DNA from 3 places in the Ruegeria sp. CK3 genome. Region 1 is predicted to be linked to each of the others. Evidence: riboswitches for the same ligand, from Rfam matches in the RefSeq annotation. Region 1 holds a riboswitch; each other region holds the start of a gene.
The links. Region 1 has a riboswitch for cobalamin ahead of ACR0C3_RS16145 (DUF1636 family protein). Riboswitches for the same ligand answer to the same signal wherever they lie in the genome.

Region 1 (9,538 bases):
ACGTCCGTCGCCCTGTCGCGCGAAGAAAGCGAGCGTCGCAACGCCGCCCAACAAGCCGAAGCCGCCTGATCCAAGGCGATTTCACTACGAAAAAGCGCGCCTCCAGACTTTGGGGCGCGTTTTTCTTTGGCTCTGTCTAGAAAAACAGAAGCCACTGCCGCGCGACCCAGATCTCGGCCGCCAGCAGCAGCGTAAAGAAGAGCTTTGCGGACAGCGACAGCCCCCTGCTCCAAAGCACGACATAAGAGCCGACGCATAGCGCGATTGACGCCGGCATAACCCAAATCGAGTGATGCGACGTGTCCCAATAGCTGACCGGACTGTGAAAGACCCAATCGCTCAGTGGCCAGAAGTGAGGGCGCCCGTCCCCCGCATGAAGCCCGAAATCCATCATTATATGCAATAGCCCTGCCGATGCCGCGACCGTTAGGATTCGCCACCCCCGCCAAAGCCCCAGGGCCAGTGCCAGCCCCCACAGGATGAACGAGTTATCGATGGCGAAAACCGTCTGCCATTGCGGTGAAAAATACAGTTCGTCGAACACCACATGTGGCGGGATGTTGAGAATATGCAAAGACACCCCCGCCATCAGGTACAGCGACAGGTCAGGCAACAGCGACCCCAGCACAGCCGCCCAAAGGATGCGCCCGCGTGCAGGCCGCGCAAAGGCGGCTGCGCCGATCAAAAGATGCGCAGGCGTGTTCATCTGGGGCTTTCCCTTTGGCGTCAAATCAGGTCATTTGCCCCCAACATATAGGAGACGCCAATGGTTCGCGCCATCATGATTCAAGGCACCGGCAGCAATGTCGGCAAATCGGTTCTGGTTGCCGGGCTGGCGCGAGCGTTCACGCGGCGCGGCCTGAAGGTCGCTCCGTTCAAACCGCAGAACATGTCGAACAACGCGGCTGTGACAGAAAACAGAGGCGAGATCGGACGCGCCCAGGCCTTGCAGGCGCGCGCGGCCAAACGCCCGACGCATACGGATATGAACCCGATCCTGCTGAAACCAGAAACGGATACTGGCGCGCAGATCATCGTGCAGGGGCAGCGCGCCGGAACAATGAAGGCGGGCGACTATCGCAAGGACAAATCCAAACTGCTGGGGGCCGCGCTGGAAAGCTTTGACCGGCTTTGTGGCGACGCTGATCTGGTCCTGATCGAGGGCGCGGGCAGCCCGGCTGAGACCAACCTGCGCAAAGGTGACATCGCCAATATGGGTTTCGCCTGCGCCGCCGGAGTTCCCGTGGTGCTGGTGGGCGATATCCATCGGGGCGGCGTTATTGCGCAAATCGTGGGCACTCAGGCCGTGCTGGGTGAGGGCGATCTGGCGATGATCCGTGGCTTTGCCATCAACCGCTTCAAAGGCGATGTATCTCTGTTTGATGAAGGGCGAGATGATATCGCCGCGCGGACCGGCTGGCCGTGCCTGGGTGTTGTGCCCTGGTTCCACGACGCTTGGAAACTACCCGCCGAAGATATGATGGACATCCGCTCTCATACCGGTGGGGCCTGCAAGGTTGTGGTGCCTCAACTGGAGCGCATGGCCAATTTCGACGATCTGGACCCTCTGTCGGCTGAGCCCGGCGTCAGTGTCGAGATCATTCCCGCAGGCCGCCCCCTGCCCGGTGATGCCGATCTGGTGCTGTTGCCCGGCAGCAAATCGACCATCGGTGATCTGACCTATTTCCGGAAGCAGGGCTGGGATATCGACCTCCACGCACATGTGCGCCGTGGTGGTCACGTTTTGGGTCTGTGTGGCGGATATCAGATGCTGGGGAAAACGATCTCAGACCCCGAAGGCGTGGATGGCCGCCCTGGCACGGTTGAGGGCCTCGGGCTGTTGGACGTTCATACGGTCATGTCGGGCAAGAAACACGTGACTCTGACCGAGGCTTGCGCCCTGCCCAATCGCGAACCTGTCAGCGGGTACGAGATTCACATGGGCCGGACCGAAGGACCCGATTGCGCCCGCGCCTGGCTTGAAGTGCAAGGACGCCCTGAAGGTGCCGCCAGTGCCAATGGGCGCATTCTGGGCAGCTATCTGCACGGGATTTTCTCATCCGATGCCTTCCGCGCGCAATACCTATCGCGTTTGGGTGTCACCTCCGAGAACGCCTATGAAGACGGTTTAGAAAAGGCGCTGGATGATCTGGCAGACCATCTTGAACAGCATATGGATCTGGATCTGCTGCTGGAGCTTGCTCAGACGCCGCAAAGAGCCTGAGCGACTATTCCAGCTCTTTGGCGGTCAGCGCGCGGTGGATCTCACGCCGAACCATCTTGCGGACATTGCGGGTGATGCGTTCCCCCAATGCACCCTGAAGTTCGGACCGGACAACCTCGGCGATCATCTCACGCAAGGCCTCCTCCTCGGACGCAGACAACCCGATCTCGTCCTCGATCGCTTTCTCAATCGCGTCGTCTTCAACTGGGTCTGCTTTAGGAGTATCCCCGTGCCGAACGAATGTCGCCGGTTCTTCTGTCGCGGCATCCGCCTCGCCTGAGGGCGCATCCACATCCTCGGCGTCCTCTTCTTCAAAGGTGGGCGCAGGTATCCAGTGAAGCGCCTTCGAGGGCGTGCCGGAATACGCGTCGTCGCTGTCTCCGTCCGGCTCCCATTGGTCCTCGGTTCGCGCGATGGCGGCCTCAAGGGCTTCAATCTTGGCACTCAGGCTGCCAGATAGGTTTTCCGACGTGGTCTCGTCGCCGACCTCCTCAGCACCATCGTGATTGGCTGCTTCGCCCGGCTGAACAATATCACAAGCCCGCAGGAGCATCGGCTTTGCCGAATCCTCGGGACTGTATTTGGGATCTAGTTTCAGGGGGTCGGATTTTGGCGCGTCACCAACGCGCAGCGCGTCCGTCAAGACCAATCGGCCCGGTTTGCGTGGAGCGGTCGCAGTATCGGCATCCGACACTTTGCGACCGTCTTCGCTCACCAGTCGTTTTACCGACGACAGTACATCCTCGATACCTGAGGTCATGACGCTATCCGACATTGTTCTCTACCGCTCTATTCTTGAAACCAAGTGTAGCCAAACACGTCGGGTGTCACAACCAGTAGTATAGATCAGTCCCGCCGCAACGCTTTGAGAACGCGATCCAGATCCTTGCTTTGCTTGCTGACCTGCGCCGGAGCCTTTTTGACCAGATTGTAGTATAGCGTGGGGTCATAGATCTGCACCGCAAGCCCCAGACGTTCAGCCGTCAGAAGACCTTGCGCCTGCAACAGCTGGTATGCGGCCAAGGACCGTTCGGTGCGCGAGGCGACCTCGGCCAATTGCGCGTCCAGAAGATCCTGCTGAGCGGTCAGCACGTCCAGCGTGGTTCGCGCGCCCAGCGTTGCTTCTTCGCGAATCCCGTCGAACGCCACTTGCGAGGCCCGGACCCGCTCGGTCGAGGCCGTCAGGCTGGCCGTTGCCGTTTGGAACCGGACAAAGGCGTCTGTCACGCCCTGAGTGATGTTCTTCTGCACGTTCAGCAGATTGGCCCGCGAAGAATCCCGGGTTGCCATAGCGCGACGTACGTTGGCCGCAAGACGACCGCCTGCATAGATCGGCTGGTTGAAGTTCAGCGAAACCGTGGCGTCGTTGATGTAGTCATCATTGTCATATCGCTGCGTCACACCCGCATCCGCGTTCAGGCTGACATTTGGCCCAAGGTTGGCGCGTTGCTGCTGGACGATCAAATCCAGCGCCCGCACCTGGTGCTGAGCCGATAGAATCGCCGGGTGATTGCGCTGCGCGAGGCTGATTGCCTCGGATTGCGAGCGTGGGAGATTCGGAAGCCCCGGCTGCCCAGCCGTACGCCCCGGCAACTTGCCGACCGCATTAACATACTCGGCCTGAGCAGTGCTGAGATCCCCTCTGGCATCCGCAAGATCCGCGCGCGAACTGGCCAGCTGCGCCTCAGAAAGGGCCACGTCGGTACGCGTGACTTCACCCACTTCGAAGCGGTCGTTCGAGGCCCGAAGTTCCTCGCTCGACAGATCGACGTTGTTTTGCCGAATCTGAACCGTTTCCTCTTGCAGCAGGACGCTCAGATACGCGGTTGCGGCCCGGAAAAGAACTTGCTGTTCGATATCAATCAGCGACTGGCGCGTCGACAGAACCGTTTCCTGTGCGGACTGCTTGCCCAGCACCGACGCCCCGCCATCATACAACAGCTGGCTGAGCGTCAAGCCCGAGAAGAATCGCGACGGGTCGGTGCTTGTTCTGACGGAGTCAGTTCTTGTTCTCGTGTAATCCTGGCTGACCTGAACCGTCCAGTTGATGATCGGGCGCAGCGCGGAAAGCGCAATTGCCACGTCTTCATCCGCGGCCCGCAACAGGGCTCGGTTCTGTTCCAGCAGACCGCTGGTGTTATACGCTCCGATGAACGCATCTGTCAGATTGTCAGCCCAGACGGCCCTTCCGGGAACAGTACTCAGGGCAATGGCCGCAGTCACTGCAAGCGCTTTGACCAGCTTTCCCGCTGTCTTTCCACGCATACCAAATCCTCTCAAATCGAAATTACGCTGCCTCTCCGGCAGTTTGCGTCTTTATGTTCAACTAATCAAGGTGGTGGAAACAACAGTCAGCGGACTATAGCGAAAATGCACACTCTTGGGAAAAACCGTCCAAAACCAGCGCACTGGCGTTGAAGGCATCCCGCCAACTGACCACACCACCGGCCTTGCGACCGATGCGAACCGTACCCAGTTGCCCATCCACAAACAGACAGGCGATCCGGCCCTGATCCTTCAATTGGTCCAACACCGCGTCGGGCACATGTTCGACACCACCTTGTATCATAATCACGTCATAAGGGCCATGCTCGGCCGCGCCCTCTTCCAGAGGTCCGACATGAATGACGGCATTGTCGACGTTTTCTTCGGTCAGCACGCTTTGCGCCTCAGAGGCAAGATGTTCGTCAGATTCGACACCAACCACCAACTGTGCCATCCGCGCGGCGACTGCGGTTGAATAACCATAGGCCGGTGCGATATCGAGAACCATTTCGTCATTCGAGATATTCAGCGCATCCAACATCTTAGCCAGAGTGCGCGGCTCAAGAATACAGCGGTTGTTACCCAAATCTATCAGCTCTTCGACATAGGCCGCTTCGCGCTGCGCCGTTGGCACAAAGCTTTCACGCGGAACGGACAGCATCGCGTCGATGATTGGAAACTTGGTCACATCCGAGGGTCTTACCTGCGTATCAACCATGGTGCGGCGCCGGGCTGCGAAATCTGACATCTGATCTCTCTTTTCAATCCCTTGGGTAATTGGCTTGTGCCATACTCGACCTGACTCGACAACGGCCCAGATGCCGCAAGCCTGGTTCACGATCCGTTTAGACTGGCCGCCCACAAATATTGATTTGCGGCCCAAAATCGACGGCAATCCTCTGGACGCCCCCGATGAAAGCTGCTAAAAGGCCCACCACACCACGGCAAGTATTTGATTTTGCTTGAAAAGGCGAGTTGGCGGAGTGGTGACGCAGCGGATTGCAAATCCGTGTACACCGGTTCGATTCCGGTACTCGCCTCCACATCCCACTCCTCTAAATATAGTCTACAGAAATCAGTTTTCAGGAGGAACGCCCCTGAGGCACGACTTCGTACCCTGGTTCTTCCGGCTCATCGTCCTGCATTTCCGTAGGAAAACCCGGTGCGCGAATGTCCAAGCCGGTGGCTTCTTCAAGGCGTTTGATGATGTTTGGCGACAGCTCACGCTCGCCAAACCGGGCGATGCCATCCTCAAAGATCTTGATCATCACCGGATTGATTTCCAAAGGAACACCGGCGCGGTCGGCGACGTCCTGAAACAGGCCGATATCCTTTTTCACCAAGTCCATCGTAAACGAAATATCGCGCGAACCGTTCAAGATCACCTGGCTTTCGGTTTCGTGCACGAACGATGTCCCTGACGAAATCTTGATGGCCTCATAGGTGGTGTTCAAATCCATCCCGGCAGCCTTGGCGGTGACCAACGCTTCAGCACAGGTGATTAGGTTGGCCGTGGCCAGATAGTTGGTCAGTACCTTCAGAACCGAGGCCGAGCCGAGCTCTCCGGTGTGCAGAACACGCCGACCCATGGTGGTCAGGAAGGGCAGAATGCGCTCGAACGTGTCGCGATCGCAGCCAGCGAAGATCGAGATATTGCCCGTCGCCGCGCGGTGACAGCCACCCGAGACAGGGCAATCGACGGCGGCCCCTCCGCGCTCCAGAACCAATGCACCCAACCGCTTGACCTCGGCCTCGTCAGTGGTGGACATCTCCATCCAGATCTTTCCGGGACCAACCTCTGGCAACATCTCCTGCATCACCGCGTCCGAGGCCGCAGGCGACGGCAGGCAGGTGATCACGGCATCGCAATCGCGCATCATCTGGGCCGGGCTTTCAGCCGCTTTGGCCCCCTGCGCGACAAAGGCCTCGACCAGATCGGAACTCAGGTCATGAACTGTCAGATCGATTCCATTGCGCAGCAATGACCCCGACAGCTTGCCGCCCACATTCCCAAGCCCGATAAAACCTACTTTCATGGATTTCGCCTCCGTTTGCGATTTGAGGCCATGCGACCATGCATCGGCGTCCTGTTCATGCCGCCTAGCGACGCTGGCAGGTCGCTTTTCAACGTGCCGCAGCAGTCTGAGCTCCATCGCGCTTGACAAGCTGCAGGTGCGTGCCGCATGAGCCTCATGTTGGTGTCTGTGAGAACAGATGAAAAGGGAATGCGTCAACGGGTTTTCCGCCAAACGCAGCCGCCCCCGCGACCGTGACCGGAGAGGGTGCCCAAGCCACTGGCGCAAAGCCGGGAAGGTGGGACATCCGACAGAGGACAACTCTGACATCCGCAAGCCGGGAGACCTGCCAACGCCCGAAGATGAAACCGGACGGGGTGTTCCGGTGTCGGGTCAAGGGACCCGCATGAAACCCCGTCCCCCACGATGAGGATTTGGGGGGATGAGAGACATGACCGAGACCGCTCCGGTCGAATTGCTGGTTTGCACCACCTGTCGTCGCGGGCTGCCCGTTGAAGACGATGCGAAACGCCCCGGCACCCTGTTGCATAAGGCGCTTGAACAGGCGGACCTGCCGGAAGGGATTATCCTGAAAGCCGTGGAATGCTTGTCGAACTGCAACGAGGGCTGTTCCATCGTGCTGCGCGGCGGCCCGGATCGCTGGACCTTCGTTTATGAACATCTGAACGAAACAGACCATGTCGACGTGATCGTTGACGGCGCTACCAAGTACCTCGCGACCGAGGACGGCTTGGTCAAATGGCGCGAACGCCCCGAACATTTCCGCAAAAACTGCGCAGCCCGCATTCCCCCGATTGGAGCCCTGAAATGAGCAACTTGGAAAAACTCCCCGTCACCGTGATCACTGGCTTCTTGGGCTCGGGCAAAACGACTCTGGTGAAGCACCTGATGCAGAACCCGCAGGGCAAGCGTCTGGCGGTGGTGGTCAATGAGTTCGGCGATGTTGGCGTCGACGGCGATATTCTGAAGTCCTGCGCCATCCCGGATTGCCCAGCGGAGAACATCATGGAGCTGGCGAATGGCTGCATCTGCTGCACCGTGGCCGATGACTTCATCCCAACCATCGAAGCTCTGATGGCGCTGGAGCCGCGTCCCGATCACATCCTGATCGAAACCTCCGGCCTCGCCCTGCCCAAGCCACTGCTGAAGGCGTTCGACTGGCCCGATATCCGATCGAAAATCACCGTTGATGGCGTGATCGCGCTGGCCGATGCCGAGGCCGTCGCCGCTGGTCGCTTTGCGCCGAATGTCGAAGCGGTGGACGCTCAGCGCCTGGCCGACGATTCGATCGACCATGAAACGCCCCTATCCGAGGTGTTCGAGGATCAGATCTCCTGCGCCGACATCATCCTGCTGACCAAGCCCGATCTGGCCGGTCCCGAAGGCGTGGCCAAAGCGAAGGAGATCATCGCCGCCGAGGCCCCTCGTCCGCTGCCCGTGGTTGAGGTTGCCGAAGGTGCTGTGGATGTCCGCGTCGTTCTGGGTCTTGAGGCTGCAGCCGAGGATGACATGGACGCTCGTCCATCGCATCACGACGGTCACCACGATCACGAGCATGACGATTTCGAAAGCATCATCGTTGATCTGCCGGAACAGTCCGATCCTGCCGATCTGGTCGCCAAGATCGAACGTCTGGCCAATGAGCTGAACATCCTGCGCGTCAAAGGCTATGCCGCCGTTCAAGGCAAACCGATGCGCCTGCTGGTGCAGGCCGTTGGTGCCCGTGTGCGTCATCAATACGACCGCCCGTGGGAGCCCGGTGAAGACCGCCGCTCGCGCATGGTGGTGATCGCCGAGCATGACGACATCAAAGAAGCAGAAATCCGCGATATCCTTGCGGGTGTCACCGAGGCCGCCGAGTAAGCTCCATGCACGTCGTCTTCCGCGAAAGCCACGGGTTAGAAGAAACGGAAACCCCAACCGATCTGGGCCAAAGCCCGGCGGATTTGGTGGTACTGTCCTTCTCGGACAGCGACCTTGGCGCTTTCGCGGCGGGCTGGCATCGCGGTGGCGGGCCGGAGGGGCGTATGCCCACGATGCGGTTGGCGAACCTGACGGCGTTGAAGCATCCTCTGTCCGTCGACACCTATGTGGAACAGACGCTGGAGGGTGCCAAGGGCATTCTGATCCGTCTCATTGGCGGTGTGCCTTATTGGGCCTACGGGCTGCAGCAGGTTCTGTCACTTGCGCAGGCCAAGGGGATCGCGCTGGCCGTCCTTCCTGCCGACGGGCGTGAGGACACGCGGTTGGATGAATATTCCACCCTGCCCGTCTCGACCCTGCGCCGTCTGGCACATCTTTGCGACACCGGCGGTGAAGTCGCGGCACAGGCCGCTTTGGCGCAGATGGCATTGGCGGCGGGGCTTTACGCCGGCCCGGTTATGGGGGCTAAAACCCTGCCCGAATCTGGCGCGTGGTGTCCTGATCGCGGCGTGATTCCGGTTGAAACTGCCTTTTCGGACGACGCAAAACGTATCGTCGTCACGTTCTATCGCGCCTATCTAACCTCGGCAGATACCGCCCCTGTTGCCGCCGTGATCCGCAGCTTACGGGGTCGCGGGTTCGAGGCGGTGGGCCTATTCGCGCCCTCGCTCAAAGCACCTGCCGCCGCTGAATGGCTGCGTGACAACATCGTCGCTCTGAAGCCTTCGGCGATCATCAACGCCACCTCCTTCTCAGGCAAAGGCTCGTCGGGTACATCCCCTTTGGACGCGGCGGGCGTGCCGGTATTTCAGATGGCCCTCGCCACGTCCCGCCGCAAGGCTTGGGCCGAGGCGGAACGCGGCCTCTCCCCCGCCGATCTCGCCATGCATGTGGTGCTGCCCGAAGTGGACGGGCGTATTTCGGCGGGCATTGCCTCGTTCAAGGAGCCTGGCAAGCGCGATCCGCATCTGGAATATTCCCGCTTTGCCCACCGGGCTGAGCAAGAGCGGATCGAAGCGATTATCGACCGCGTCGCCGGCTGGTTGAATCTGCATGACAAGCCCAAGGTAGATCAAGTGCCCGCGCTGGT
Region 2 (9,538 bases), on a different contig from region 1:
GTATAGACACCGCGACGAAACGCCCAATTTTGTAACTTGTTGCACGGGACCGACCAAATGACCAAACGCATTGCCTTTCAAGGCGAACCCGGCGCCTACAGCCACGAGGCCTGCCGCAACGCACGCCCGAAAATGGAGGCGCTGCCCTGCCGGACTTTCGAGGATGTGATCGAATCGGTTCGCTCCGGCGCGGCCGATCTGGCGATGCTGCCGGTCGAGAACACGACCTATGGGCGGGTGGCCGATATCCACCGGCTGTTGCCGCATAGTGGTCTGCAGATCATTGATGAGGCCTTCGTGCGCGTCCACATCAACCTGTTGGCTGTGCCCGGCGCGACGCTGGACGACATCACCGAGGCGCATTCCCATCTGGTCCTGCTGCCTCAATGCGCGGGGTTCCTGCGCCAGCACGGTATTCACGGACGGGTCAGCCCCGACAACGCCCGCGCCGCGCGCGAGGTATCCGAGGCGGGTGAAATCCATTCAGCCGCTCTGGCCAGCGAACTCGCCGGAGAGATCTACGGCCTGAACGTCCTCGCCCGCCATATCGAGGATCATGGCGACAACACCACGCGTTTTCTGGTCATGTCACCCAAGGCCGACCTGTCGCGTCGGGGCGAGCATGGCATGATCACCAGCTTTGTCTTTCAGGTCCGCAACATTCCTGCGGCGCTCTATAAGGCGATGGGTGGGTTTGCGACCAATGGGATCAACATGACCAAGTTGGAAAGCTACATGGTCGATGGCTCGTTCACCGCGACCCAGTTCTATGCCGATATTGTCGGGCATCCGGAAGACCGGAACGTGCAACTGGCAATGGACGAGCTTGAGCATTTCACCACCAATGTGGAAATACTTGGCGTCTACCCGGCAGCCCAGCCACGCGGCTAGGCCCGCGCTTCAGGTAAATGTGAGTTTAAGCGCCATGCCTGTGGCGCTGCTCCAGTTCTCGGGCGAATTCCGCAAGGCGCATTTGAAAGCGTTTGCGAAACCGCGCTTGGCCCAGCTTCATCGACTGCAGCAGCAACCGCGCCGGCAGGGACTTGGCGCTGAGTGACAGGTCCACACTCAAGCGGGTCCGACGCTGAGACAGGGCCATAAAGTCAACCACCGTAACCCCGGTCATGCCCTTGCCCGTCGCCTCGAATCGCATTTGCGAGGGGTGGTCGCAATCGGTCAGCAGTACGGACATCTGGCGGGGTTTGCCGCGCAGCTTGAACTCGGTCTCCCACGCCGTGCCTGCGGAGGGTGCGACCCCGCCAGCGGTACGGCGCACGTCAACGCCACGGCGCATCGCCATGCGTTCGAACCGATCGAAATCGGCAACCATGTCAAAAACCGAGTGGATGGGAGCCTCGATATCTTCGCGCGCTGAAAACTGCATGTGGGCCTTTGCTGCTCGTTCTTTCCGTTTAGTGTTTCTTTAGTCCAGTGTATCTGCAAGCCAGTTCCGCAACAGGAAATGGGCAATCGCCCCCTTGCGAGCGGGCAGCAGGCGCGGATGCTCCCCCGCGAAGGCCTGCATCATCTCGGATTTGCTGACCCACATTGCCTCTTCAATCTCAACCGGGTCGATCTGGATGTCCCGAGACAAAGCTTCGCCGGCACAGCCGAACATCAGCGACGCCGGAAATGGCCAGGGCTGGCTGGACAGATAGGACACGGCGCCCACGGGAACGCCCGCCTCCTCCATCACCTCGCGCCGCACTGCAGATTCGAGTGTCTCGCCCGGCTCGACGAAACCTGCCAGCAACGAGAACATGCCCTCAGGCCATCCCGGCGAGCGCCCCATCAGCACGCTGTCGCCATGGGTGATCAACATGATCACAACCGGGTCGGTGCGTGGGAAGTGTTGGCCGCCACAAGCCGGGCAACTGCGCTGCCATCCGGCTTGCGATACGTCGCTTGGCGCGCCGCAGCGGGCACAGAAGCGGTGCGTCTCGTGCCAGCCGATCACCGCCTTGGCTGTCGCCGAAAGCTCGGCATCGCGGGCGGATAGGCGCGTCATGATCCGACGCAGCTCGGCAAACACATGGCCCTCAGGCAGATCGGGATGTTGTTGCTCGGACGGATCGATGAAATTGCCCAAGCTCGCCAGATCCAGCCCCTCGGCCTGCCATTCAGAGATATCTGCGGCAAACATCGCCGCCCCGTCATCGGAGCAGCCCAGCAAGATCGGAGCCTCAACCACACCACCGGGGCCATTGGCGACCAGAGGATGCGCCATATTGACCAGCCCCAACCGATCCAGAGCCTCGCCCTGCACCAGCACTTTTCCACGCCACAGCAACAGGCAGCGGGCGTTTGGATCTTGGGCCGCTTCGGTCAGCTTGTCCGCGTCTCCCCGCAGATGGGCCGCACGCTCAAGGCCTGAGCTGCCGAATGTCACGTTTTCTGCGTTTTTCATTGGGGTCCCCTCGGCCTTTTGCGCCTAGGGCTGCCATGTCCGCGCAGGTGTTGCAATGTCAATTCGCTACTGCGGCATATCGACAGGTGTCACCGAAACACCGCATGACCGCCTCGGATTTTTCACTTATTTGTCCTCTTGGTAAATTTTCTTAACTCTCATAGCGCAAAAGTAGACAACCGAACGTGACCGCAATCTCCCCGCGCATGAAAGACGCGCAGGACGCCGGCGTGCATATCCGCATTCTGGCAACCACCGATCTGCACATGACCCTGACCGGGTTCGACTATTATGCGGACAAAACGGACCCGATCATCGGGCTGACGCGTACGGCGTCGGCGATCCGAAACGCCCGCAAACAGGCCAAGGGTGCCTTGACCCTTCTGTTCGACAATGGCGACGCGCTGCAAGGAACGCCGATTGGGGACTGGGCGGTGGAAAACGATGGCCCGCACCCGATGATGCAGGCCTTCAAAGCACTGGAATATGACGCGATCGGCTTGGGCAATCATGATTTCGGGTTCGGGCTGGATGTGCTTGAACGCGTCATAGGCCAAGCCCCTTGCCCCGTGATTTGCAGCAACCTGACCTATGTGGACGACCAGCAGCCCTGGCTGCGCAGTGTTGTTCTGACCCGGTCCATTGCGCAGGGAACTCCGGTTCGAATCGGCGTGCTTTCCGTGCTTCCGCCTCAAACCACAATGTGGGAGGCGCATCATCTGAAAGACAAGGTCATTGCCGAAGATATCCTAACCGCCGTCCGAAGAACGGCTGAGGCGTTGCGTGCGCATGACTGCGATCTGGTCGTCGCTCTGGCGCATTCGGGGTTGGAGCAATCGGCAGCTCAGCCGGGATTTGAGAACGCCGTCGCCCCCCTTGCCAAGATTGCGAGCATTGACGCGATTGTTGCCGGCCACACACATCTCACACTGCCGGGCGCAGCCCATCAAGGGCTTGACGGCGTTGATGCCGAAAATGGTCTGGTCCACGGCACACCTGTGGTCATGGCCGGGTCCGCTGGGTCATATCTGGGGGTCATAGACCTGCACATCACCAAGGCACCCGAGGGGCGCTGGCAAATCACGGATCACCACTGCAGCCTGGTCGCCACAGCCGATGAGGTCGAAGACGAGGACCTGAGCGAGATGTTCAAGCCCGCTCATCTGGCCACGCGCAAGATGATGGCCGAACCTGTCAGCCATACCACGCAGAGCCTGCACAGCTATTTCAGCTTCTGCGCGCCAGATCGAGGGCTGGCCCTGGTCGCGGCGGCACAAGCGGCGGGTTTGCGCCCGTTCCTGCACGGCACCGCCTTCGCTGGAGTTCCACTTCTGTCAGCAGTGTCTCCTTACAAATTCGGCGGACGCGCCGGGCCGAGGAACTACACAGACGTGCCTGTGGGTGAGATTTGCCTGCGACACGTCGCTGACCTGCATGTTTTTCCCAACGAATTGCGCGCCGTCGAAATCACTGGCGCGCAACTGCGGGATTGGCTTGAAATGTCGGCGGGTGTTTTCAATCGGATCCACCCAAACACCCAAACCGAGTTAACCGATTCCCACCGGGCGGGGCATAACTTTGACGTGGTGTTTGGTGTGACCTATCAGATCGACTTGTCCAGCCCGGCGCGGTTCGACAGCAACGGCACCCTGACTGATCCAACTGCCCGGCGCGTCCGCAACCTGCGCTTTGATGGGCAAACAATCCGCGACGACCAGAGCTTTGTCGTCGCCCTTAACAACTACCGCGCCAGCGGCGGTGGGCATTTCCCTTTCGTCGCGCACGCCGAGAACATTCCGCTGCCGTCCAGGGATATCAAAGAGATACTGCGTGACTACCTGTCAGATCGCCTGCCCGCAGACCCTCTGGATCAGGCTCCTTACCCGTTCTCCTTCGCTCCAATGAATCGTGCGCACACGATCCTCAGAACCGGCAGCGGAGCGTTGAAGTATTTGCCTGAGCTCAGCGCTTACTCCCCTGACTTGCTAGGGCGGGATACCGATGGCTTTGAAAGGATACGACTGACTTTGTGACGGGTTGTCATTTTCACATCGTTTCCCTATATCAGGCCCTGAGAGGTTGGCGCGGGCGAGCGCCTCGCCAACCTGGTCAGGTCCGGAAGGAAGCAGCCACAACGAGCCCCGCTTGGGTCGATGTCCAACCTCTCACTTTATAGAAACCATCAGCCGCAGGAGGGCTTCGTGATTGTAGTAAACACCCTTCGGGCAGATCGGTTCTAAACCCAACTCTCCGATTGCCTGAACACATCACCAACGGATGCGCGTCTGCCATCAGATGGGATTGCTATATCTGAACACAGGCAAACCAATGTCTTTTACTCTTTCGGACCTGGGATGGTCCTCTCACTTTGCTGCACAGCACACGGCGCACGCGCAGCTCACGCCTTTTCGTATCACCGCCGTTCACCGGGACCGTCTGGTCGGGATGAACGAGGCTGGTGAAGCATCTCTGTTTGCCCCTGGTCACTCTACCGGCGACTTTGCTGTCGGAGATTGGGTGCTGGCCGATGACAAGAATCGCGTTCAGCATCTGCTTGACCGGCGCAGCCTGTTGCAACGCCGTGCTGCCGGAACCGGGGCCGAGGCGCAGTTGATCGCAGCCAATGTTGACGTGCTGTTCATCGTCAGCTCGTGCAATGCGGATTTCAATGTGTCCCGGCTCGAACGGTATCTGGCACTGGCGCATCAGGCGGGCTGCTATCCTGTCGTGGTCCTGACCAAAGCAGATAGCTGCTCGGACCCAGCAGCCTACGCCAAGCAGGCCGAAGCGCTGGCACCGTTTTTGACAGTCCTGACGGTCAACGCGCATGACAAGTTAGACCTGCAGCAGGTTCTGGCATGGTGTCCGGCAGGTCAGACGGCAGCTTTGGTCGGGTCATCAGGCGTTGGCAAAACAACGCTCGCCAACGGAATGACCGGTCAGGATCTGGCAACAGCCGCAATCCGCGAGGATGACGCCCGAGGCCGTCACACCACGACGTCTCGCGCCTTGCATCCGATGCAAAACGGCGGTTGGCTCGTCGACACCCCCGGCATGCGCGCCTTGCGCCTGCTCGATGCGCAGGACGGGGTGGACGAAGTGTTCTCGGACATTCTAGAACTGGCCCAAACCTGTCGGTTCTCGGATTGCCAGCATGAGGCCGAGCCCGGTTGCGCAGTGCAAGCGGCGATAGAAAAAGGCACGCTGGATGCAGATCGGTTGGAACGCTGGCGCAAGCTGAGGCGCGAGGATCAGCGCAACTCTGAGACCGTGGCCGAGGCGCGGGCACGCGACAGGGCTTTCGGCAAGATGGTCCGGTCGGCGATGCACGGAAAATCCGCGCGGCGCGGCGATTAAAACACGGGCTGAAAAAGGGGCGCCGGTTCGCCGACGTCCCCCATCAAGCGATCAATCGGGGCCAGACTGCCGCATTGCGGCGGGCAAACACACCGATATGGCCGATTTCCGGAACGCCGAATTCTTCTGGCGACAAAAGGTGGCGGCGTGCCTTCGGCCCGTATAGTTCGGCCAACCGCCAAACGGCGGCCTCGGGGACCATCTCATCATCCGTGAAGGCAAACAGGTCGACGGGAACGTTAGCCTCTTTCCATGTAGCTTGCGGCAGGGTGTCTCCCATCTCGGGCAGATAGCTTTGCGGTGCGGTGCACCACTTGCGCCATTGCCAATAGACCTTAGGCGGTAGGTCTGATCCAAACCCAAGTGCCTTGCCCGGCAAATACCCCAGGCCGCGCACGACCAGAGGCACATGCCCATACCAGAACAACCCGGCCAGAGCGCGGTACGGCCAAGGGTGATCACCCAATTTCACAAGGCCGGAACAGACGCAGATCATGCGATCAATCTTGTCGATATCCGGTTGAACCGGCCCCAGCATCCCTCCAAGCGAATGACCAACCGACCACTGCTGCGCCAGCGGGAATCGGCGGCGCATCTCGGCCCGCGCCGCGGGCATGTCCTGCAACGCCCAATCGGCCATTGAGATTTTCGACCGACGTTGCGGCCCCGATTTCGAATGACCGAATTCCCGGAAGTCATAGATCAGACAGGCGATATCCCGATCCGACGCCAACCACTGTGCGAAATGCTTGTAGTAGTCACGCGGAACTCCCGTCGCGCTGTTGACCACCACTACGGTTTCGGGCTGCGCCACGGGCCGGTAGATTCGCCCGGACAGGGCGCCATCCCCCACCGGGATCTGAACATCTTCGATCAGCACAGTATGGTTTGAATCCAACATGGGTATCCTCGGTGGAAAACTGAACTGATGAGTTCATATTGCAACTTGACCCCAGACAGCCCATGTAAGTCAACTGCGATCCAGCTTGACCACGCGTCCACTTTGCGGATCCGCATTCCGCAGCGCAGAAAGTTCAACTTGACTCAAAATGGTTTTGAACGCTAGCGATGGTGCGATGGTTCCCGGCTTTCGCAAGAGGTCGGGATGAAAAGGGAACACGGTGCGGTTTTACCCGGCTCGCTCGGGATGAACCAAGTCCGCGACTGCCCCCGCAACTGTAAGCGGTGAGCGATGTCGAAGAGCCACTGGCCGAAAGGCCGGGAAGGTCGGCAAAGCGATGACCCGCAAGTCAGGAGACCTGCCATCGTCAACATAACCCAAACTCGGGCGGGGTGTCCGGGCAGGCCGTGACAGACCCTATCTGCCCCACCTGATCCCAGCCCCTGTCCACCGCGCGGAGGGCGCAGGATGATCTGGAAGACGAAGACACATAGGTTCTCAGCAACCATCTGCCAACATACCGGCAAGACATGCCCTGCACTTGCACGGCTGGCGCGTTCGATGGTTGACGCGCTGGACCAAGCCGGTCCGGCGACCACATCGGATTTCGAAATAGAAGGCAGCAGCGACCTGACCCATTGCACGGACGGCTGCCACGCCCGGTTTCGGGCCAGCCAGTCTCAGGTGCGGGTCTATTGCGGAGCGGACCCTGATGCCGACAGTGAGGTCCTCGATCTCTATGCCGATTTGATGTTCGGTACCGACACGAGCAGCCTGCCTGCCGCAGCCATGACTTCCCTGCCCTGCGCCATGCTCGAGGCATCAGTGATTGCGCCACGCAAACCGGCCCCGGCGGAACTGCAACTGTCGGCTTAAGAATCCGCCAAAGCTCGGGCGGGCAAGGTGGCCCAGTGCTTCTGTGCATCGGTTTCGACTGCGCAGGGGCGCAGCTTGCGCAACCGGTCCAGTGCTTGGGTTGGAGCCTCGCCGCATTCGATCATCAACCTAAGCACCACCATGCCGGAGCGACCGCATCCGCCCTGACAATGGACAAGCACGCGCCCTCCGCCAGACAAAGCCTGACGCGCCGCGGCACTGACATCGGGCCATTGCGCATCAACCTCTGACGGTGGCACGCCGAAATCCTGAATCGGCAGATGCACCCAGCGGCTGGCGCGACCCTGAACGTCGCGGCCAAAATCGCGGGCTCCGAACTGGACCAGCTCGGCCTCGGTTGTCATCGACAGCACAAGGCCCGGCCTCCAATCTCCAATCGTTTCAAGGTCGCCAGCATAGTCGCCGCCCTTTCCCGGCATCGACGTTAGGGCAAGTGTGCCCCCGCCCACTTGCAAAGCATGAATGACCAAATTCGTCATGACAGCATCCCCCCGGAAGCGTTGATCCTGACTTTAGGCTTGATTCACAATCTGCAGAGTGTACCCCTGACGCGCCAGTTTCCAAAACAAAATCGTTCTGCAACTCATGTGGACGCGGGCGGCGCGGGCCTCTACGCTGCAGTGACGTTCCGAATCCGCCAGAGCAGACATGACCGACTCAGACAGCCCCGCCTATCAGGTTCTCGCCCGAAAATACCGCCCGGAAACCTTTGCCGATCTGGTGGGTCAGGATGCGATGGTCCGCACGCTCAAAAACGCGTTCGAGGCGGATCGCATCGCGCAAGCCTTTGTCATGACAGGCATTCGCGGAACCGGTAAAACCACGACCGCACGGATCATTGCGAAAGGCATGAACTGTATCGGACCGGATGGAACTGGCGGGCCCACGACCGAGCCTTGCGGCCAATGTGAGCACTGCGTCGCCATCATGGAAGGTCGTCATGTCGACGTCATGGAGATGGACGCCGCCAGCCGCACCGGCGTGAATGATATTCGCGAGATTATCGATAGTGTTCGCTATCGCGCCGCCTCGGCCCGCTACAAGATCTACATCATCGATGAAGTCCACATGCTGTCGACCAGCGCCTTCAACGCGCTGCTCAAGACGCTTGAAGAACCTCCCGCGCACGTGAAGTTCATCTTCGCCACAACTGAGATTCGCAAGGTTCCCGTCACGGTTCTGTCGCGCTGCCAACGCTTCGACCTACGTAGGATCGAGCCCGAGGATATGATCGGCCTGCTGCGCAAGATCGCCTCAGCTGAGAGCGCAGAGATTGCCGAGGATGCGCTGGCGCTGATCACCCGTGCTGCCGAGGGATCTGCTCGCGACGCGACCTCATTGCTGGATCAGGCGATCTCACACGGGGCCGGAGAGACGACGGCAGATCAAGTACGCGCGATGCTGGGCCTGGCGGATCGTGGCCGGGTTCTGGATCTCATGGACATGATCCTGCGGGGCGATGCAGCTGGGGCGCTGACCGAGCTTGGTGGCCAATACGCCGAAGGGGCTGATCCACTGGCCGTGCTGCGTGATCTGGCCGAAATCACTCATTGGGTCTCTGTTGTAAAGATCACTCCGGACGCAGCCGAAGACCCTACAGTTTCCCCGGATGAACGCGCCCGGGGCCAGCAGATGGCTGAGGCCCTCCCCATGCGGGTACTGACTCGGATGTGGCAGATGCTGTTGAAAGCGCTTGAGGAAGTTTCAGCCGCCCCCAACGCCATGATGGCTGCCGAAATGGCTGTGATCCGCCTGACTCACGTGGCCGACTTACCCAGCCCGGAAGAGTTGATCAAACGGCTGCAGGATACGCCTCCGCCCCCCAACGGCGGCCCAGGCGGCGGGATGCCAATCCAAAGCAACGGCGCGGCCCCGGTTGAAGCCCGCGCCGCTACAAGCTACGCCCCTGCGCCACGCAGGTCCGGCGGCGCTCCAGTCGCCGCTTTGGCGCAAGACACGCAGACCGCATTGGCGCG
Region 3 (9,538 bases), on a different contig from region 1:
CCTTCCCGGTGTGCCGAATAGTTCTGCACATCAATGAACAACAGCGCGGATTGCGATGGGACAAGGGGAACATTGCGGGTCAAATTCACGTCTTGGTCTCCAATATCCGGGTAAAGGCCTCGGCGAGAAGCTGCGCCCAATCCTCGACGCCTTTTGTATCGCGGATCAGGTCATTGCGGATCTCGACCAGCGAATGCGCCAGTCCGCGCGGTTCCGCGAAACGCGGTATGAACCAGTCGCTTTCACTGTCGATCTGATAGGGCTGGTTCAACGCCATGTGCAGATCGGGACGAATGGCCGAGATGTGGTCGATGGCGGCTTTTCCCGTGGCCGGGTCAACACGCGTCAGAAATCCAGCGTGCCAAGGTCGCGCCTCACCATCGATCTGTGCAGCGAAGGAGTGGATCGACACCGCAAGCACGCGCGGCGCACGGTCCAGCATATATTCAATGGCACCGTTCAGTGGGGCCATGATCTCGCGCTGACGCGCTGTGCGATCCGCAGCGGTCAAGTTCAGATTGGCTGGGATCTGCTCTCCAAAGCTGTTTGGCGGAATTGAATCCGGGGCTTCGATTGGGCGGTTGCAATCAATCACAAGCCGGGAATAGCGCTGCAAGATCAAAGGGGCCCGTAGCCGGTCAGCCAATTGTCGAGCCACGGCCTCGGCCCCAATGTCCCAACCGCGATGGCTGGCCTGCACCTCTTCCGAGACACCCAGATCGCCCAGCTTTTGCGGGATCGCGCGCCCGGCGTGTTCGCAGAGCAGCGCGATCTTTGCATCACTGTCACGATTCACCCATTCCACCGGGGCGGGATCCCCGGCGACCAGCAGTTCTTGGGTCGCGGCTGATGTGTTCATGTGGCCCAAGTTAGAGAACAAGTTTTTTCAGAGTCAATAAAAAATGGATTGACTGAAATTTTTATTCCATGCGATCCATTCAGATCAGGAGGTGCCGCTTGCTTGTTAGGCAGAGGATTGAAGCGAAGGCCGAAAACATGACCGCGAGCGAGCGCAAGCTGGCCGCTGCCTTGCTCAGCGACTACCCCTATGCGGGTCTGGTCACGATTCAGGAACTCGCACGGCGCGCCGAGGTCTCAGCCCCGTCGATCTCTCGGTTTGTCACCAAGATCGGACTGGGGGGCTATCAGGAATTCCAGCGCGCCTTGTTGTCCGAGTTGAAAGAAGGCCAACGTTCACCCACTGATCTGCACGGCGAGGGGCGCAGTGTTGATGGAGGGTTCTTACGTGATTTCATCGCGCGCGCCTCGTCCCAGATGGCGCTGTCGGCAGAAGGTATCACCGAGGCGCAGTTTCAGCGCATATGCTCGGTACTGAGCCAGCCAAAAAGCGATGTCTATATTTTGGGCGGTCGGATCAGTGATACCATCGCGCAACATTTGTCCTTTCACCTGCGCCAAACCCGCAGCGGCGTGTATCATCTTCCGGCCAACAACGAGGTCTGGCCGGAATACCTGCTGCGGATGAAGCCTGCGGATATCCTGTTTCTGGTCGATTTTCGCCGCTACCAACCTGCGCTGGCGCGATTGGCCGCTACTGCCGCGCAGGATCGAGGGGTTCGCGTTGTTCTCATGACAGACAAATGGTTGTCTCCCATATCCCGCCATGCGGCAGAAATCTTGCCAGTTCCGATCGAAAGCGGCACGCTCTGGGATACGTACACAGCGGCCCTTGCCGTCACAGAGGCGCTGGTGACGCGTATTGCCGAAGACAACTGGGACCAGACGAAGTCCCGCATCGAAGCCTGGGATGCCATGCGATCCCACAACCAGGACCCCAACCCATGATGCCCAAAACCCCCCTGATGTTCGTCGCCACCTCTGACCTTGCCGGTAAATTGCGGGGCAAGGCGTTTCCGACGGATCAACTGAACAAGCGGTTGCAGCGCGGCGTCGGGTGGACACCTACGAATGTCCAGATCAACTGCTTTGACGGAATTGCCGAAAGCCCTTTTGGCGCGCTGGGCGATCTTCTTCTGATCCCGGACGCCACGGCCGAGGCAAAGGTCGAGTTCGGCGAAGACTCCGGCCTGCACTTTCTTATGGGCGATATCGTCACTCTGGACGGAGACCCTTGGGACTTCTGCACGCGCAGTTTGTTGAGGGCGGCGCTGGAGCGGCTGCACAAGGTCTCAGGAGCAAATTTGCTGGCTGCGTTCGAGCATGAGTTCCAGCTGAAAGATCCGCCAACTCAGGCCAACGAAGCCTATGGCCATCGGGGTTTTGGCCTGCAGCGTGATCTGTGCGAGACCTTGATCAACGCGATTTCTCAGGTCGGTCTGAAGCCGGATTCGATCATGAAGGAATATGGGCCAAACCAATATGAGGTCGTCATCGGCCCCGAGCTGGGTGTTCGCGCAGCGGACGCAGCCATAATGGTGCGCGAACTGACGTATGCGACTGCGCAGGCCTATGGCGAGCGGGCTACCTATACCCCTATTCGAGATGTCGCGAGCGTTGGGAATGGGGTCCATATCCATATGAGCTTTGTGGATGATCATGGCGCGCCGCTGACCTACGCCGATGACGGGCCCTGCGGCATGTCGGACCTGACAAGTGCCTTCGCCGCCGGAGTGTTGAAATATCTGGATGCGATCCTGGCTCTGACAGCGCCTTCGGTGATCTCGTATGAACGCCTGACACCGCATCGATGGTCTGCGGCTTTCAACAATCTGGGTTTTCGCGACCGCGAGGCTTCCTTTCGGATTTGCCCGGTGACCGCAAAAGACCCAGCCTCGATCGCCGGGCAGTTCAACATCGAATACCGTGCGGCGGATGCTGCAGCTTCGCCTCATCTGGCGCTTGCGGCGGTTGTCATGGCCGGGACGCAGGGGATCGAAGAGGGGCTACCCGCGCCCGTTCCAACCGAAGAGGATCTTTCGCTGTTGGACGTCGCAGAACTGAACCAAAGGGGGCTGGTGCGCTTGCCTCAGACTTTGGAAGTTGCGCTCGACCGGTTCGTTTCCAACCCGGTTGTGACCGGCTGGTTCCCCGCAGGCTTTGCCGAGGTGTACCAAGCTCACAAGCAATCCGAGATCGCGACAACCGAACATCTGGACACAGACGCACGCTGCCGATTGTACGAAGAAACATATTGACCTGAGCGGTTCGTCTTGCCGAAGCTTGCCCAATGCGACCTCTGGGGCGTCGTTTGGGTAATCTCGCGCCGTATGACGCGTGCAAGCTGTTTAGCTAAGGATAGGGATGGATCATGAGCCGTTCAGAAACCGATGCTATCTTGAATGTGCATAGGCTGGCTTTTGGCGAAGCGGAAGGTGAAGAAATCGCTCAACTCGCCGAAGATCTCCTTGAGCATCCGGAAACGATTTCAATCAGCGTAAGGCGCAAGGGGCAGATCGCGGGCAATGTCATGTTCACCCCGTTTGTCTTCCAGGGTCACCCGGACGTTAAATGCTATCTTCTTGCGCCCTGCGGTGTCTCCCCCGAGTATCAAGGCCTAGGAGTTGGCAGAGAGATGATGGAGACCGGCATCATGCACTTGAGGTCCATTGGAACAGACGCTGTCTTCGTGTTGGGCGTGCCGACTTTCTACCCCTTGTTCGGGTTTGTCCCGACTGACAAAGAGATACCATATCCTGACCTTCTGACGATCCCCGAGGCATGGATGACGCTTGAGCTCACTGCAGGATCGGTTGAAAAACTGGGGGGAAAAACACTTGCGATTGCGCCCTTCATGCACGCGCATCTCTGGGACACATCACAACACGAGTGAATTTAGTTTTTTGTTCTTGCCTCAAACCGCAGCCCTGTTTCAGGTCTCCATTTTTGCTGGCCATGTCTGTTTTGTTTCTGGAAATGTCGCAAGGCTTTCAGCCGCGAATCCTTCCCCGAGTAGGTTGCGCATGTGAGGTGCTGCTGTCTGATTCTCAGGCGGCAGAGAATTGGGAAGCCGGTGCAATTCCGGCGCTGCCCCCGCAACGGTAAGAAAGGTCAGGTTCGACAGGTGACCACTGGGAGGAGGATCCCGGGAAGGTGTCGAAACCGGGCGTAAGCCCCTTTCAAGTCCGGAAACCAGCCTTGCATATATGTCAAACTGCGGGTGGCGGTGGGGGCACAAGTTTCGGACGTGATCCTCGCACGGCTCCGGACTGGCCTCTTATGTCATCTGCCCAAGCTGAGCCGCAGGGCGCGGCAGGAGAGCCAGAAGTGAGCAACGTTCAAAGCCTGTTGGCGCGTCGAAACCCGGCCTATGCCCTTGAGCAGGCGTTCTATACCGATCCAGATGTCTTTCAGGCGGATCTTGAGGCCATCCACTACCGCAACTGGCTATTTGCCATTCCGGCATGTGAACTGGTGAAAACAGGCGACTATGTGACCTACACTGTAGGCGCATACCGCGTGATCATTGTGCGCGGCGCGGACAACCAGATCCGGGCCTTCCACAATACCTGCCGCCATCGCGGGTCAATCATCTGCAAAGCGGCCAAGGGGAACTCGCCCAAACTGGTCTGCCCCTATCACCAGTGGACCTATGAGCTTGACGGCTCATTGCTGTGGGCGCGTGATATGGGGCCTGATTTCGACCCCAAACAACACGGGCTGAAAACCGTTCACTGCCGTGAACTGGCCGGGCTGGTCTATATCTGTCTTGCGGATGAAGCGCCCGATTTCGACACTTTCGCCAATAGAGCACGGCCCTATCTGGAGCCGCATGATCTAAGCAACGCCAAGGTCGCCTTTGAAAGCACGATCATCGAAAAGGGTAACTGGAAGTTGGTTTGGGAAAACAACCGTGAGTGCTATCACTGCGGTGGCAATCACCCTTCGCTGTGCCGGACCTTCCCTGATGATCCCTCGGTAACCGGTATCGAAGGGGGTGAAACCCCGGCCTTCATGCAAACTCACTTCGACCGTTGCGAGGCTGCGGGAATGCCGTCGCAGTTCTATCTGCATGATGACGGGCAATACCGCCTGGCGCGCATGCCGCTGAAGGAAGGGGCGGAAAGCTACACTCTGGACGGTAAATCCGCGGTGCGTCGCTTTCTTGGCCGTTCGCCCTTTGCGGATGCGGGGACGTTGCTGAAGTTCCACTATCCCAGCACGTGGAACCACTTCCTGGCCGATCATTCGATTGTTTTCCGGATCACGCCGGTCAGCCCGACCGAGACCGAAGTCACCACGAAGTGGCTGGTCAACAAGGATGCGGTCGAAGGGGTCGACTATGATGTCAAGCGCCTGACCGAGGTCTGGATGGCCACCAATGACGAAGATCGCCGCGTGGTGGAAGACAACCAGATGGGCATCAACAGCCCCGCCTATGTGCCGGGACCGTATTCGGGGATCCAGGAATCCGGTGTTCTGCAATTCACCGATTGGTATTGCAGTGCCCTGGCGCGCCACCTTGCACCTGACACGATGGCGGCGGAGTGACGGAGATGAAAGATCTGAACGCTGTTGCCTCGATCTGGCAAGATAGTGAGACGCTGGAATGCGTCTCGGTCGTGCCCGAGACGCCAAACACTGCCAGCTTTACTTTCCGCGCTCCTTCCGGGGCCTTGTTTGCCTACCATCCCGGTCAATTCCTGACGCTCGAGATCCCGGCGCCGGGGCAGCCGAGAGGCGTTGTGCATCGGACCTATACGATCTCGTCATCCCCATCGCGTCCACGGTCCATTACGATCACGGCCAAGGCGCAACCGGACAGCATCGGCACGCGCTGGATGCTGGACAATCTGCAGCCGGGTATGCGGATGCGGGCGATTGGCCCAGCCGGTCTGTTCACCAATGCTGAAAGCACAGCGCCCAAGTATCTGTTCATCTCGGCGGGGTCGGGCGTCACTCCGATGATGTCGATGACGACCTGCATGTGGGACGAAGGTCGCGATCTGGATGTCGTCTTTATAAACTGCGCCAAACGTCCGTCCGAGATCATCTTCCGCCAACGGTTGGAACAGATGGCAAGCCGGACGCCGGGTCTGGATCTGAAGTTCGTTGTAGAGGAAGCGGATCGCTACAGCCCCTGGACCGGCTACCAGGGTCAGTTCAACCAGCTGATGCTGGGCCTGATGGCCCCAGACTATCTGGACCGTGAGGTCTATTGCTGCGGTCCTGAGCCGTTCATGCAAGCAGTCCGGGACGCTCTGTCGGGTCTGGGCTTTGACATGGAGAACTATCATCAGGAAAGCTTTGGAGCCCCGGTTGAGACCGAAGCAGATCAGCCTGATCTGGATGATGTCATACCCGACGATGACAGCGCCGCTGAAATCGTGTTTGCGACCTCGTGTGTCACCGCCAAAGTTGCCGAGACGGATACGGTTCTGGCCGCTGCACGCGCGGTCGGGTTGAACATTGCCTCAGGCTGTACGTTTGGCGTTTGCGGCACCTGCAAGGTCAAAAAGTCCTCGGGTGAGGTTCACATGGTCCACAACGGCGGTATCTCCGAGGATGACATAGCGGCAGGCTACATTCTGGCGTGCTGTTCAAACCCGATCGGCAAGGTCGAAGTTGAGGTGTAAACGGGAAGTCTCAGGCTGAAACTGCGGGGCGGCTACGGCCACCTGCGGTTCCAATTTTAAAATATTAGTATTGATCTCAGATACTTGCCGCCTCTATACGCGCTTCGGAAAGTTTGGGTGGCACAGGTTTGCTCACGGATAGTTGATTCTATTCGGCAACATTCACGTGATTGCTCAAATTCTGTCTCTTTTCCGCCGGAATCTCCCCTGATAAAGCGGATTGAGTACTGGGTGGGGTGTTGATAAGTGCGAGCAGGTATATGAGAGCCGGATATAACGGTCGTGTAGCCATTTCATGGAATCAAACCGAGCTTGACGGGCTTGAGGCGGCGCCTTTGGCCTTTTTGGCGGTCGGGTCCGCTTGGTCCTGGCGAGGTCAGGCTCTGGTGTTGGGCGAAGTGGCAGAGCAAAATCTTGAACAACTGGGACATATGGGTGCGACTGCTGTGCGCACCCGCGACGCGTTCTTGGCCCCGCAAGAGGTCTCGGGAGAGTATTGCGGTACGGTCACATTGACCAATGGGGCGCAACGCTTTTCGGCAGACTTGGTTATCACCGATGACGAACAATGGCCGACGCTGGTGTTCAACACTGGCTGTCCGCCTCGGGATCAGGATTTCTGGATCAGCGAAGTAACGCATGCCGGTGCCGACCTGCAGAGCGTACCGCAGCCGACCGCAAAGGTGGTGGCCTTTCCGGGAAAATCCGCGCCGGGTTTCTTTTCATAGGTTTGGTTACCTAGCTGGCGTCGAACCCGTTGGCCTAAAAACCCTCCAAGAAATTTGAGCAGGGCAGTTGGGACGTGTTGACTCTGACAGTTCTGCGGATATAAGCGCGGCTTCATTGGTGTTGGTGGCCCCCGCAAGGGGATGCCTGTCATGGGGGAAACCTCAAGAGGACAACGCCCTTTATAACCCGGCACCACGCCTGGTCTGAACTGGAACTGCCCGGTCCGAGCGGAGACGCTATTTCGGCCCGCAAAGTAGGAACCGGTTTTCGGATCAAGCCGAAATGCCACTTTAAAGGAGATCAGCCGTGACCAAACGCACGTCTGCCAAGTACAAAATCGACCGCCGGATGGGTGAAAACATCTGGGGTCGTCCGAAATCCCCGGTCAACCGTCGTGAATATGGCCCCGGCCAGCACGGCCAGCGCCGCAAGGGCAAACTGTCGGACTTCGGTCTGCAGCTGCGCGCCAAGCAGAAGCTGAAAGGCTACTATGGCGACCTGACCGAGAAGCAGTTCCGACGCATCTACGCCGAAGCTGAGCGTGTAAAAGGCGACACCGGTGAAAACCTGATCGGTCTGCTGGAGCGCCGTCTGGACGCCGTTGTCTACCGCGCCAAGTTCGTACCGACCGTTTTTGCTGCACGTCAGTTCGTGAACCACGGCCACGTCAAAGTGAACGGCAAGCGGGTCAACATCCCGTCCTACCGTGTCAAAGAAGGCGACGTGATCGAAGTGCGTGACAAGTCCAAGCAACTGGCCGTTGTTCTGGAAGCTGTTGCTCTGGCCGAGCGTGATGTTCCTGACTACATTGACGCCGACCACTCCAAAATGACCGCGACCTTCGTACGCGCACCGGGCCTGAGCGATGTGCCTTACCCGGTCATGATGGAACCGAACCTGGTTGTCGAATTCTACGCGAAGAACTAATCTTCGCGAGCACCCGAAATTACAAAGGCCGCGCTTTCAGCGCGGCCTTTTTAGTTTCTAAGCTATGCATTCTGACCCGATGTCCTGACGAGGTGGCACTCCGAATTTGCGCGAGTATTCCCGACTAAACTGGGTCGGGCTTTCATAGCCAACCTCAAAAGCTGCTTGCGACACACTGAGCGAACCGTGCGACAATAGCCTGCGGGCTTCCAGCAGCCTGAGGTCTTTTTGGTACTGTAGTGGTGAGGTGGCTGTCACCGCCTTAAAATGGGCGTGAAAGGCAGAAACACTCATGCCAGCGCTTTGTGCCAGATCGCAGACGGGCAGGGTTGTTCGAAAATCCGCGCGGATGATGTCTATTGCGCGCGCGATGCGGCTGGCGGCACTGTCGCGCCACAGCATTTGCCGCAGCATGCCACCGTGATCTGCTTGCAGGAGTCGGTAGTGGATTTCACGGCTTATCATCGGTGCGAGAATTTTTGCATCCGTAGGGTTTTGACTGGCGTGAAACAGGCGGGCCATAGCGTCGATCAGATCGGGCGAGGCTTTTGATGCAGCAAGGCTTTGGACTGTTTCAATTTCAGCAGGTTCTGAGCCGACGGAGTCGTAGAGACCGCGTAACATGGACAAGTCCAACGAGAATACGAGGCCGACATAGGGCTTTTCCCGACTTGCTTCGGTGACGGCGGCCAAAACCGGAAGGGAATGGCTGACGATCAGAGAGTCGCCTGCTCCGAAGTGAACAAGGCGATCGCCGATACGTGTTTCTTTCTTCCCCTGTAGAACTAGGCAGACAATCGGTTCATACACCTGTGCTTCGATTGATTTCGTTTTGACATCATGAAGCAGGCCAAAACCGTCCAGTGCAGTGGGGTAGAAAGCAGCATCTTCTGCCTGTCCGCCCACAGCTTCGCAGATTTTTTCAACTAAATCATGTTGTGTCATGGTATCCCCACTGCCTCATTCAGCATATTTTGCGCAAGAGGTCAGTGCTAGCCAGAATCCTGACGGCCAGAGAATTAGGCAGATATTGAGGAGAATTCGGCAGGCGTATCGCAGTTTTCTAACCTATCTAGTGGTCAGGCTAACAATTGCGGAGAATGACCATGACACAGACTATCCTCATAACTGGCGCTTCATCTGGTATTGGCAGAGTTACGGCCGAACTGTTTCATAGGCAGGGCTGGAACGTCATTGCCACAATGCGCAACCCCAGCAAGGAAGCCGAGTTGACGCAACTCGAGAATGTTCTGGTCACACGTCTTGACGTCACCGACGAGGGTTCAATTGCAACCGCCGTTGCCGAGGGGATTGAACGCTTTGGTCAGATTGACGTTCTTTTGAACAACGCGGGATACGGCGCGTACGGCCCGCTCGAAGCTTTCCCG

Region 2: it holds a riboswitch for cobalamin, as region 1 does, so the genes downstream of both, ACR0C3_RS07445 (hypothetical protein) here and ACR0C3_RS16145 (DUF1636 family protein) in region 1, are expected to answer to the same signal.
Region 3: it holds a riboswitch for cobalamin, as region 1 does, so the genes downstream of both, ACR0C3_RS11705 (aromatic ring-hydroxylating oxygenase subunit alpha) here and ACR0C3_RS16145 (DUF1636 family protein) in region 1, are expected to answer to the same signal.

What each region holds. Positions count from the first base shown of each region.
Region 1 covers NZ_JBQFPV010000010.1:63,753-73,290, reverse strand. The annotation lists gene ACR0C3_RS16185 (DUF6280 family protein) at 1-69, shown strand, start outside; gene ACR0C3_RS16180 (cobalamin biosynthesis protein CobQ) at 137-706, opposite strand; gene ACR0C3_RS16175 (cobyric acid synthase) at 767-2,224, shown strand; gene ACR0C3_RS16170 (hypothetical protein) at 2,229-2,999, opposite strand; gene ACR0C3_RS16165 (TolC family outer membrane protein) at 3,071-4,489, opposite strand; gene ACR0C3_RS16160 (protein-L-isoaspartate O-methyltransferase family protein) at 4,584-5,237, opposite strand; tRNA gene ACR0C3_RS16155 (tRNA-Cys) at 5,459-5,532, shown strand; gene ACR0C3_RS16150 (NAD(P)-dependent oxidoreductase) at 5,572-6,642, opposite strand; cobalamin riboswitch at 6,669-6,872, shown strand; gene ACR0C3_RS16145 (DUF1636 family protein) at 6,956-7,336, shown strand; gene cobW (cobalamin biosynthesis protein CobW) at 7,333-8,388, shown strand; gene cobN (cobaltochelatase subunit CobN) at 8,394-9,538, shown strand, end outside.
Region 2 covers NZ_JBQFPV010000004.1:318,020-327,557, reverse strand. The annotation lists gene ACR0C3_RS07480 (prephenate dehydratase) at 58-891, shown strand; gene ACR0C3_RS07475 (SRPBCC family protein) at 917-1,384, opposite strand; gene nudC (NAD(+) diphosphatase) at 1,424-2,407, opposite strand; gene ACR0C3_RS07465 (bifunctional 2',3'-cyclic-nucleotide 2'-phosphodiesterase/3'-nucleotidase) at 2,593-4,440, shown strand; RNA gene ffs (signal recognition particle sRNA small type) at 4,480-4,578, shown strand; gene rsgA (ribosome small subunit-dependent GTPase A) at 4,736-5,764, shown strand; gene ACR0C3_RS07450 (alpha/beta hydrolase family protein) at 5,808-6,665, opposite strand; cobalamin riboswitch at 6,825-7,046, shown strand; gene ACR0C3_RS07445 (hypothetical protein) at 7,134-7,541, shown strand; gene ACR0C3_RS07440 (phosphatase domain-containing protein) at 7,538-8,041, opposite strand; gene ACR0C3_RS07435 (DNA polymerase III subunit gamma/tau) at 8,211-9,538, shown strand, end outside.
Region 3 covers NZ_JBQFPV010000007.1:140,828-150,365, forward strand. The annotation lists gene ACR0C3_RS11680 (cysteine hydrolase family protein) at 1-89, opposite strand, end outside; gene ACR0C3_RS11685 (N-formylglutamate amidohydrolase) at 86-859, opposite strand; gene ACR0C3_RS11690 (MurR/RpiR family transcriptional regulator) at 928-1,806, shown strand; gene ACR0C3_RS11695 (type I glutamate--ammonia ligase) at 1,806-3,116, shown strand; gene ACR0C3_RS11700 (GNAT family N-acetyltransferase) at 3,230-3,751, shown strand; cobalamin riboswitch at 3,870-4,073, shown strand; gene ACR0C3_RS11705 (aromatic ring-hydroxylating oxygenase subunit alpha) at 4,138-5,409, shown strand; gene ACR0C3_RS11710 (FAD-binding oxidoreductase) at 5,415-6,494, shown strand; gene ACR0C3_RS11715 (hypothetical protein) at 6,755-7,222, shown strand; gene rpsD (30S ribosomal protein S4) at 7,530-8,150, shown strand; gene ACR0C3_RS11725 (AraC family transcriptional regulator) at 8,208-9,095, opposite strand; gene ACR0C3_RS11730 (SDR family oxidoreductase) at 9,257-9,538, shown strand, end outside.